Regions from separate parts of the Paraburkholderia caledonica genome, predicted to be linked through region 1. Evidence: riboswitches for the same ligand, from Rfam matches in the RefSeq annotation. Region 1 holds a riboswitch; the other holds the start of a gene.

The links. Region 1 has a riboswitch for thiamine pyrophosphate ahead of H281_RS0128970 (FAD-dependent oxidoreductase). Riboswitches for the same ligand answer to the same signal wherever they lie in the genome.
Region 2: another riboswitch for thiamine pyrophosphate. It lies ahead of thiC (phosphomethylpyrimidine synthase ThiC); the one in region 1 lies ahead of H281_RS0128970 (FAD-dependent oxidoreductase).

Annotation. Positions count from the first base shown of each region.
Region 1 is NZ_KB911047.1:59,587-64,138, forward strand. Features, by position in the region: gene H281_RS0128960 (ABC transporter ATP-binding protein/permease) at 1-1,602, opposite strand, end outside; TPP riboswitch at 1,984-2,107, shown strand; gene H281_RS0128970 (FAD-dependent oxidoreductase) at 2,326-3,456, shown strand; gene thiS (sulfur carrier protein ThiS) at 3,528-3,725, shown strand; gene H281_RS0128980 (thiazole synthase) at 3,761-4,552, shown strand, end outside.
Region 2 is NZ_KB911034.1:438,873-443,424, forward strand. Features, by position in the region: gene thiC (phosphomethylpyrimidine synthase ThiC) at 1-1,159, opposite strand, end outside; TPP riboswitch at 1,251-1,369, opposite strand; gene H281_RS0102025 (GreA/GreB family elongation factor) at 1,610-2,029, opposite strand; gene H281_RS0102030 (DUF1223 domain-containing protein) at 2,587-3,441, shown strand; gene H281_RS0102035 (cytochrome b/b6 domain-containing protein) at 3,468-4,106, shown strand; gene H281_RS0102040 (molybdopterin-dependent oxidoreductase) at 4,139-4,552, shown strand, end outside.

The DNA.
Region 1 (4,552 bases):
GAGCGCGCTCGTCGCTTCATCGAGGAACAGGTAGTCTGGCTTGTGCAGCAGCACGCGTGCCGCGGCAAGGCGCTGTTGCTCGCCCGGCGACAACATGCGCGTCCAGTGCCCCGATTCCTGCAAACGGTCCGCGTACTGCGACAGATGGCAGGTGACGAGCGCCTCGCGGCATTCGTCGTCGGTATATGTGTCGGCTGCCGACGGATAGGTGAGCGCAGCCTTCAGCGTGCCGATCGGCATGTAGCTGACCTGCGGGATGAACATCATGCGCGCGTTGACCGGTGCGTCTATCGAGCCGTCGCCGAACGGCCAGAGGCCGGCGAGCGCGCGCATCAACGTGCTCTTGCCCGAGCCGGATGGGCCGCGCACGAGCCACCGTGAGCCGGGTTCGATCGCGATATCGCGGATGCGCGACAGCGGAGTGCCGTTGGGCAGCGCGAGCTTCAGGCGGTCGGTGGTGAGCGAGTCGGCGTCGACGAAATGCAGGTTGATGCCGCCGTGCGCGGTGGCCGGCGACACCGATTCCTTCAGACGCGGTGCGTGCACGACCCGCTTGAATTCGCGCAACCGGTTCACGGTGGCGCGCCACTCGACGAGTGTCGAGTAACTGTTGATAAACCACGAGAACGAATCGCTGACGGTGCCGAACGCGCTCGAAATCTGCATCAGCACGCCGAATGTGAAGGCGCCCGCGAAGTAACGCGGCGCAGCCACGACGAGCGGGAAAATGATTGCGATCTGGCCATAGAAGCTCAGCACGAAGGTCAAACGCTTCGTGTACTTCATGACCTGCCACCAGTTGTCGCGAATCCGGCCGAACAGCGAATGCGCGTTTTTCTTCTCCGTGTCCATGCCGTTGTAGAACGCGATCTGCTCCGCGTTTTCGCGCAGACGGATCAGGCCGAAACGGAAATCCGCTTCGACTTTCTGTGCCTGATAGTTGATCGGCACCAGCGGGTGGCCGACTTTCTGGATCACGAGCGATCCGACCACCGCGTAAAGCGCGGCCGCCCAGACCATATAGCCGGGGATGTGCAGCGGAACGCCGCCGAGAGTGATGGTCAGCGCGCCGGCGAGCGACCACAGGATCGTGATGAACGACACCAGCGTGACGACCGTGGACAGCAGATCGAGCGTGAGCGACAGCGTGGTGGTGGCGAACGACTGAAGATCGTCGCTGATCCGCTGGTCTGGGTTGTCGGCAAGACGGTCGCGCTCGATCCGGTAGAACGCGCTGTCGTGCAGCCACTCGTTCAGATAGCGCGTGGTGAGCCACTGACGCCAGCGGAAGCCGAGCATCTGCCGCATGTAACGCCCGTAGACCGCGAGAATGATGTAGCCGAACGCGAGGCCCGAAAACACCATCAGCAAATGTGGGAAGTCGCGCACATTCTTGGTTTGCAGCGCGTTGTAGAAGTCGGCGCTCCAGCGGTTGAGCCGGACGTTGATCCACACGACCAGCAGATTCATCACGATGATCGCGAGAAGCAACGCCCACGCCGTCTTGCGTTCTTCCGACACCCAGTAGGGCTTGATCAGGCTCCAGGCGGAGACTTTCTCGTCTGGCGGCAGCGCGGGGCTGGCGGATGTATTCGTTGTCATGAGCGTCCTGAGGAGTGCTGTTCCATTCGGGCCGACCCACGCAGGCCGGCCCATTGCGAATATTTGTGCGTGTGCGGGTGGCGACACCCGGCAAGCATCACCGGTGCGATTGCCGATTCTGGCGCGAAGCCCTTAAGCGAAAATTAATGATCGGCGCGAGTTTTCCGGCGACCGCGCTGCGGGTGTTTCGCCTGCGTCGCCGCGACTTCGCGCCGCCAGGCCCCGCGTCACGCCGCATTCGCTGCGCCATCTCTGCTGGCATTGTGCCAGAGCGCCGCGCCGCCGATATGGGCGACGCCCAAGGCGGTGCCGGATCAAGGCGCGTGCGATGCCGCGCGCCGCTCGTTTGCGAGCGCCGCGCCTTTTATGGTCTAATGACCTTCGACGAAACAGGGGTGCTTCGCACTTGAGCGGCGTGATTTTCACGCTGCGGCAGCGAGGCTGAGAGAGACCCTTTGCACCCGATCCGGGTAATACCGGCGCGGGAAGTTTCCGGAAGCAACCAGTCTTCCATTCCCCGCCGGGCGGCGTTCTTCATTGAAGCACGCTATTGCCTGGCCGGCCTTGCCCGCCGGTTTCGTCCTGGGTACGCGCTTCTTTTTGGCCGTACGGAAAGGACTCGATGACCGCCTATTCTTCAGTTATGTTTCTTGCTCCTTGTCACGTCGCCGGCGGCGTGCACTGCGTTGCCATTGCGCGTTGCATTGGATCGGAGTGCGCACGATGAGCCGCTCTGCACAACTCGATTTCGCGGTGCTCGGCGGCGGCCTGTGCGGGCGTCTCGTCGCGTGGCGGCTCGCCGGGCAAGGGCATCGCGTCGCGCTCTATGAGCGCGGCGACGCAGCCGGTTCGCAAGCCGCCGCGTGGGTCGCCGCAGCGATGCTGGCGCCGCTCGCCGAAGCCGCGAGTGCCGAACTTCTGATCACGCGATTGGGCGCGACCTCGCTCGATACCTGGCCGCAAGTGCTGGCCGAACTGCCCGAACCGGTGTTCTTTCAGCGCAATGGCACGCTCGTCGTCTGGCATCACGCGGATCGCACCGAGGCGCCGTTGTTCGAACGACGCGTGCGTTCGAACGCGCCGGCCGAATTGCTGGACGGCGGCTTCGTCACGCTGGCCGGCGCGCAGCTCGGTGCGGCCGAGCCGGCGCTGGCGGGACGCTTTAGTCAGGGGTGGCTCCTGCCGCGCGAAGGCCAGCTGGATAACCGCCAGGTGCTTCGCGCGCTTGCGGCAGGGCTTGCGCAACGCGGCGTTCAGACTCACTGGAATACACCTGTTAGCGACGCTGCGCTGCCGCCCGCGCGCGTCACGATCGACTGCCGCGGCCTCGGCGCCAAACCCGTGCTGCCGACGCTGCGCGGCATTCGCGGTGAGGTCGCACGCGTGCAAGCGCCAGGCATTAACCTGACGCGCCCGGTGCGGCTGCTGCATCCGCGTTATCCGCTCTACATTGCACCGAAGCAGGACGATCTCTACGTGATCGGCGCAACCGAGGTGGAAGGCGAGGACATGTCGCCCGTCAGCGTGCGTTCCGCACTGGAGCTTTTGAGCGCTGCGTTTTCCGTGCATCCGGGCTTTGGCGAGGCGCGCATTCTGGAGCTGAATTCGCAGTGCCGCCCGACTTTGCCCGATCATCGGCCGGCATTGCTGTGGGACGGCGCGCAGACGCTGCGGGTGAACGGCCTTTACCGGCACGGCTACATGATCGTGCCCGAAGTCGCCGACGAAGCCGTGCGCTTCGCGACGGCGCTGCTGGACGGGCGCATCGGCAACGCCGACGCGTTCGCGGACTGGCAGCGCGGCGCGCGCTGGAGCGAGCTTTTCCAGCACGATTGTGCGCGGGAGCCGGCATGAGCGCCGAACCGTGCCGCAGTGCCGTCAGCACGCTTGTGCTTTAGCCATCGACTGAACCGTATTCGAACATCATGGACATTCACATTAACCAGAAGCCGCTGTCGCTGCCCGAAGGCGCGACTGTCGCTGATGCGCTCGCCGCTTACGGCGCGCGGCCGCCGTTCGCCGTCGCGCTCAACGGCGATTTCGTCGCACGCGCGCAGCACGCGGCGCGCGCGCTGCAACCGGGCGACAAGCTCGATGTCGTGCAACCCGTGGCCGGCGGTTAACGCCGTCACGCATTGCAGGAGACCAGGACATGCAAATGACTACCCCACAGGCCGCCGACGCGCTCACGCTGTACGGCCAACCCTTCGCGAGCCGCGTGCTGCTTGGCACGTCGCGTTACCCGTCGCTGCAATCGCTGTCGGATTCCATCGACGCCGCCCGACCCGGCATGGTGACGGTCGCGCTGCGTCGGCAGATGAACGAAGGCGGCGCTGAAGCCGGCTTCTTCGATCTGCTCAAGCACCATGGCGTGCCGCTATTGCCCAATACGGCAGGGTGCCTGACCGTCGGCGAGGCCGTGGCGACCGCGCACATGGCGCGTGAAATCTTCGAAACCGAGTGGATCAAGCTCGAACTGATCGGCGACGACTACACGTTGCAACCCGATCCCGTCGGTCTGATCGAAGCGGCCGCGAAGCTCGTCAAAGACGGCTTCAAGGTGCTGCCGTATTGCACCGAAGACCTCGTGATCGGCCGCCGTCTGCTGGATGCCGGTTGCGAAGCGCTGATGCCGTGGGGCGCGCCGATCGGCACCGGCAAGGGTGTCATCAATCCGTACGGCTTGCGCGTGCTGCGCGAGCGGTTGCCGGACGTGCCGCTCATTGTCGACGCCGGGCTTGGCGTGCCGTCGCATGCGGCGCAGGTAATGGAATGGGGCTTTGACGGGGTGCTGTTGAACACGGCCGTGTCGCAGGCCACGCATCCGGACGCGATGGCCCGCGCGTTCGCGCTGGGCGTCGAAGCGGGCCGCCAGGCGTTTCTCGCGGGACCGATGGCCGAGCGCGAGAGCGCCCACGCGAGCACGCCGGTGGTCGGCATGCCGTTCTGG
Region 2 (4,552 bases), on a different contig from region 1:
CTTCGAAATGCTCGTACAGGAAGCTTTCCTTGTGATGCGCGAGGCACCACTTCGCCATGATCGAGCCGCCGCGCGACACGATACCGGTCATGCGCTTGGCGGTCAGCGGCACATACTGCAAACGCACCCCGGCATGAATCGTGAAGTAATCGACGCCTTGTTCGGCCTGTTCGATCAGCGTATCGCGGAAGATCTCCCACGTCAGGTCTTCAGCCTTGCCGTTGACCTTTTCGAGCGCCTGATAGATCGGCACCGTGCCGATCGGCACCGGCGAATTGCGGATGATCCACTCGCGCGTTTCGTGAATGTGTTTGCCGGTCGACAGATCCATCACCGTGTCGCCGCCCCAGCGGATCGCCCACGTCATCTTGTCGACTTCCTCGCCGATCGAAGATGTCACCGCCGAGTTGCCGATGTTCGCGTTCACCTTCACGAGGAAGTTGCGGCCGATGATCATCGGCTCGCTTTCCGGGTGATTGATGTTGTTCGGGATGATCGCGCGGCCGCGCGCAACTTCGTCGCGCACGAATTCCGGCGTGATTTCGGTGAGGCCGTTCGGACCAAAAGCGCTTGCACCGAATGCTTGGCCCGGATGCTGACGGCCCATCATCGCGGCGAGCTTTTCGCCGTTCGGACCGCTTGTCTTCAGCGTCTCGAGATATTCCGCGCGGCGCTGGTTCTCGCGAATCGCGATGTACTCCATTTCCGGCGTAATGATGCCTTTGCGCGCGTAGTGCATCTGCGACACGTTCTTGCCGGACATCGCACGGCGCGGCGTGCGGTGCAGGCCTTGAAAGCGCAATTCGGCGGTCGCGGGATCGGCGGCGCGCTCGCGGCCGTAGTCGCTCGTGAGGCCGGAGAGCGGTTCCGTGTCGCCGCGTTCTTCGATCCAGCGCTGACGCAGCGCGGGCAGGCCGGCGCGGATGTCGATCTTCGCTTCGGGATCGGAGTAGGGACCCGACGTATCGTAGACGTAGACGGGCGGATTCTTTTCACCGCCGAAGCTGTCTGGCGTGTCTGATTGCGTGATTTCGCGCATCGGCACGCGGATGTCGGGGCGCGAGCCGGTCACGTAGACCTTGCGGGAGTTCGGCAGCGGCGCGACGGCGGCTTCGTCGACGTGGGCGTCGGCGGAAAGAAACTTCGGGTTGGCGTTCATGCGTGTTCTCCGTCAAAGCAATGTGGGCCGCTAAGCAGGAGACGAGACGGAAGTAGTCGGAATTCGCGAGAGATGAGGCACAAGGGCTGGAGTGCGAAATCCGTACGCTTCCCTGCGCTGGCATTATCCAGATCAGGTTCAAAGGGTATTTCTCACCCACGTGGCACGGACCTCCAACTCCCGTGCATCGCAGGACCCCCGCGTTAGCAGCGCACACGATACACCGGGCGGGCGCCGCTTGGCAACCCGTCTGCAATGCTGTGTGCGATCGGTATGGGCGTCGTGCGTGAGGCGCAGCGCCCTTGCGGGCCGGGGCTATCTGCGGGAGCGAAAGCGCAAGACGTCGCATCGCGTTGCAGCCCGCCGATCCGCTATTTGCGCACTATGCTTGTATTGACGGGCGCGCCGCGTATGACGCGCTGCAGCACTTATGCCACGCGGCCTGTTTGCTTACAGCGTGAAATCGTCCGAGGCTTCGGGCTGGTACAGGATCTTTTCGAGCTTCAGCACCTTTTCGGCGCCGCTTGGCGGCACGAAGCGAATCTGCTCGCCGCGTTTCGCGCCGAGAAGCGCGAGGCCGACTGGCGAGAACACATTCAGGCGGCCATGCGCGAAGTCGGCGTCGGGCGGATAGACGACGGTCCAGGTCATGTGCTCACCGCTGCTTTCGTCGACGAGCGTCGCCTGCGAGTTCATCGTGACCACGTTGGCCGGAATCTCGCGCGAATCGACGATAACCGCGCGCTCCAGTACGTCGTCGAGCATGTCGTGCAAACGTGCGTCCGCGCCGGGTGCAGCGGCGTGCTTCTCAAGACGGGCGACGTCGAGTTCGGTGAGGTAACACTGCTTGGTCCTTCTGGTCGTTTTCACGGCGGCTACTCCAATTCGATCTGCAATATGGCTGCAATCTGTGTGAGGAAACATCATGCGGATGTGATCGGCCCGGCGCCCCGAAAGTCCCCTTGGGGACGACGCGGCTTCAGGCAAGGAAGCGAGCTGCGTCAGGTGGGGCGCCGGGCGGCGAGAAGCGGAAGCGTTTCTGGCGGAAGCGTTCGCGACGGCTCCTCGGCGGAATGCGGCGCGAACTGCACGCGCGCGCATCCACTTGCGCGGCGGGGGCGCAAGCGGGTGTGGGCGCGTGAAGTCGGAGAACGCATTGAAGGGCCGGCAGTTGTCGAGTGGAGATGGGCGACGCACCGCTTGTAGCTGACGATGACTGTGACGACAGCGAGCGGCGCAGTGACTAAGGGCATGTTAGCACGGCGTCTTTCAACGACCTTCGCGAACATTTCGCCGCTGTAAGTCGGGCCGCGCCAAACGGTGATGCGATGAACACGCGTGCAAACGTCAGGCAAAAAAATTTGCGGGGGGCTGTCATAACCTGCTGCGCGCATCGACAAACGTGCAGATCCCGATAGGAGCAGGTCATGCAATCAATCGTCATGCGCCGCGCACGCCGACCGTTCGTTCGAGCCGTCGCAGTTCTCAGTGCAATAGCAATGTTGTCCGCGAGCGGTCTAGCAAATGCAGCCGGCGCGATGTGCAGCGCGCGCAGTCCAGCGCATCGCGTTGCGCTCGTCGAGTTGTACAGCAGCGAAGGGTGCAATAGCTGTCCGCCCGCCGACCAGTGGCTCAGCCAATGGAAGCACAGCGGTTCAACGCAAAGCATCGTGCCTCTGGCGCTGCACGTCGACTACTGGAACAGCCTCGGTTGGACGGATCGCTTCTCGCAGCACCGCTTCACCGAACGGCAGCAGACGCTCACCGATCTTGCGGGCGGTCACACCATCTACACGCCTGAAGTTTTCGTGGCGGGGCGGGAGTTGCGAAGCTGGTCGCAACGCGACAGTTTCGAAGGTCGCGTCGGCAAGCTCGTGGCTGAGCCGGCACGAGCGAACGTTGCCCTCGAACTGAAGCCGCAGACGGGCGGCGCATTCAACGTCGCAGCACGCTTTGACAGCAAGGCTGCCGATACCGTCGGGCCGCTCGATGCCTACGTCGCGGTGTATGAAAACTCGCTGAGCTCGCAGGTCGGCGCCGGCGAAAACCGCGGCGCGACATTGCATCACGAACGAGTGGTGCGGCAATGGATCGGGCCGGTGCCGCTCGTCGGCGGCAATGCGCAGATTACTCGCGACATTCGTTTCGACGATGCCGATACCAATGCCGATACGAACAGGAACGCGAACGCGTCGGCCGACAGATTTGGCGTAGTCGCTTTTGTCCAGAACGCAGCAACCGGCGACGTGCTGCAGGTGGCCGAACTGGCCGCCTGCCATTGAGCTCGCGTCAATCAACGGAGATTCCCATGGCAACGCCTCATGTTGTTCGCGACAGCGCACCGCCTGCCGCGCCCTCCAGCGGCGTGATACATCCGGTATGGGTGCGCATCACGCATTGGCTCAACGCACTCGCGGCGATCGTCATGATGCTGTCGGGATGGCGCATTTACGACGCGTCGCCGGTCTTTCCCGCGTTCCGTTTTCCGACGGAAATCACGCTCGGCGGTTGGCTCGGCGGCGCATTGCAATGGCATTTCGCAGCGATGTGGCTGCTGGTTTTCAACGGCCTCGCGTATCTCGCGTTGAACCTTGCGACCGGACGTTTCTTCCGCAAGTTTTTGCCGGTCTCGCCGCGCGCGGTGTTGCACGATTTCATCGCCGCGTTGACCGGCAAGCTGTCGCACGCGGACTTGCGGGTCTACAACGCGGTGCAGAAATTCGCCTACCTGTTCGTCGTTCTCGATCTGCTCGTGCTTGTGCTGTCTGGGCTCGCGATCTGGAAGTCGGTGCAGTTCCCGCTGCTGCGCGAGTTGATGGGCGGCTACGACAACGCGCGCATCGTCCACTTCGGCGCGATGGCGCTGATGGCTGCGTTCATCGTCGTTCATCTGGCGATGGTTGCACTCGTGCCTCGCTCGCTGCTTGCCATGTTGCGCGGTCGCTAAATGCTTCGCGCGAATGTTACGGATACCGAATCATGAACAAGCTCATTAAAAACGCTGCGACGAATGTCGCTGGCAAACTGGACCGCGAGTCGATCCTGATCGACGTCAGGCGCGAGCTTTCAATGCCGTCGCGGCGTCTCTTCGGCAAGCAGCTACTGTCGCTTGGCGGATTGTCGATGCTGACCGGCTGCTCGCTGACCGACGACGAATCGGTCAACAAGTTTCTCACTGCCGTCTCGCGCCTGAACGATCGCGCGCAAGCCGCGCTGTTCGATCCGAGACAACTGGCGCCTACCTACACCGAAGCGCAGATTACTCGGCCGTTTCCGTTCAATGCCTACTACGGTGTCGACGAGGTGCCGCAGGTCGACGCTTCCGGCTACAAGCTGAAAATCAGCGGCCTCGTGACCGGCCAGCGCGTCTGGAGCTTGCCCGAGTTGTACGCG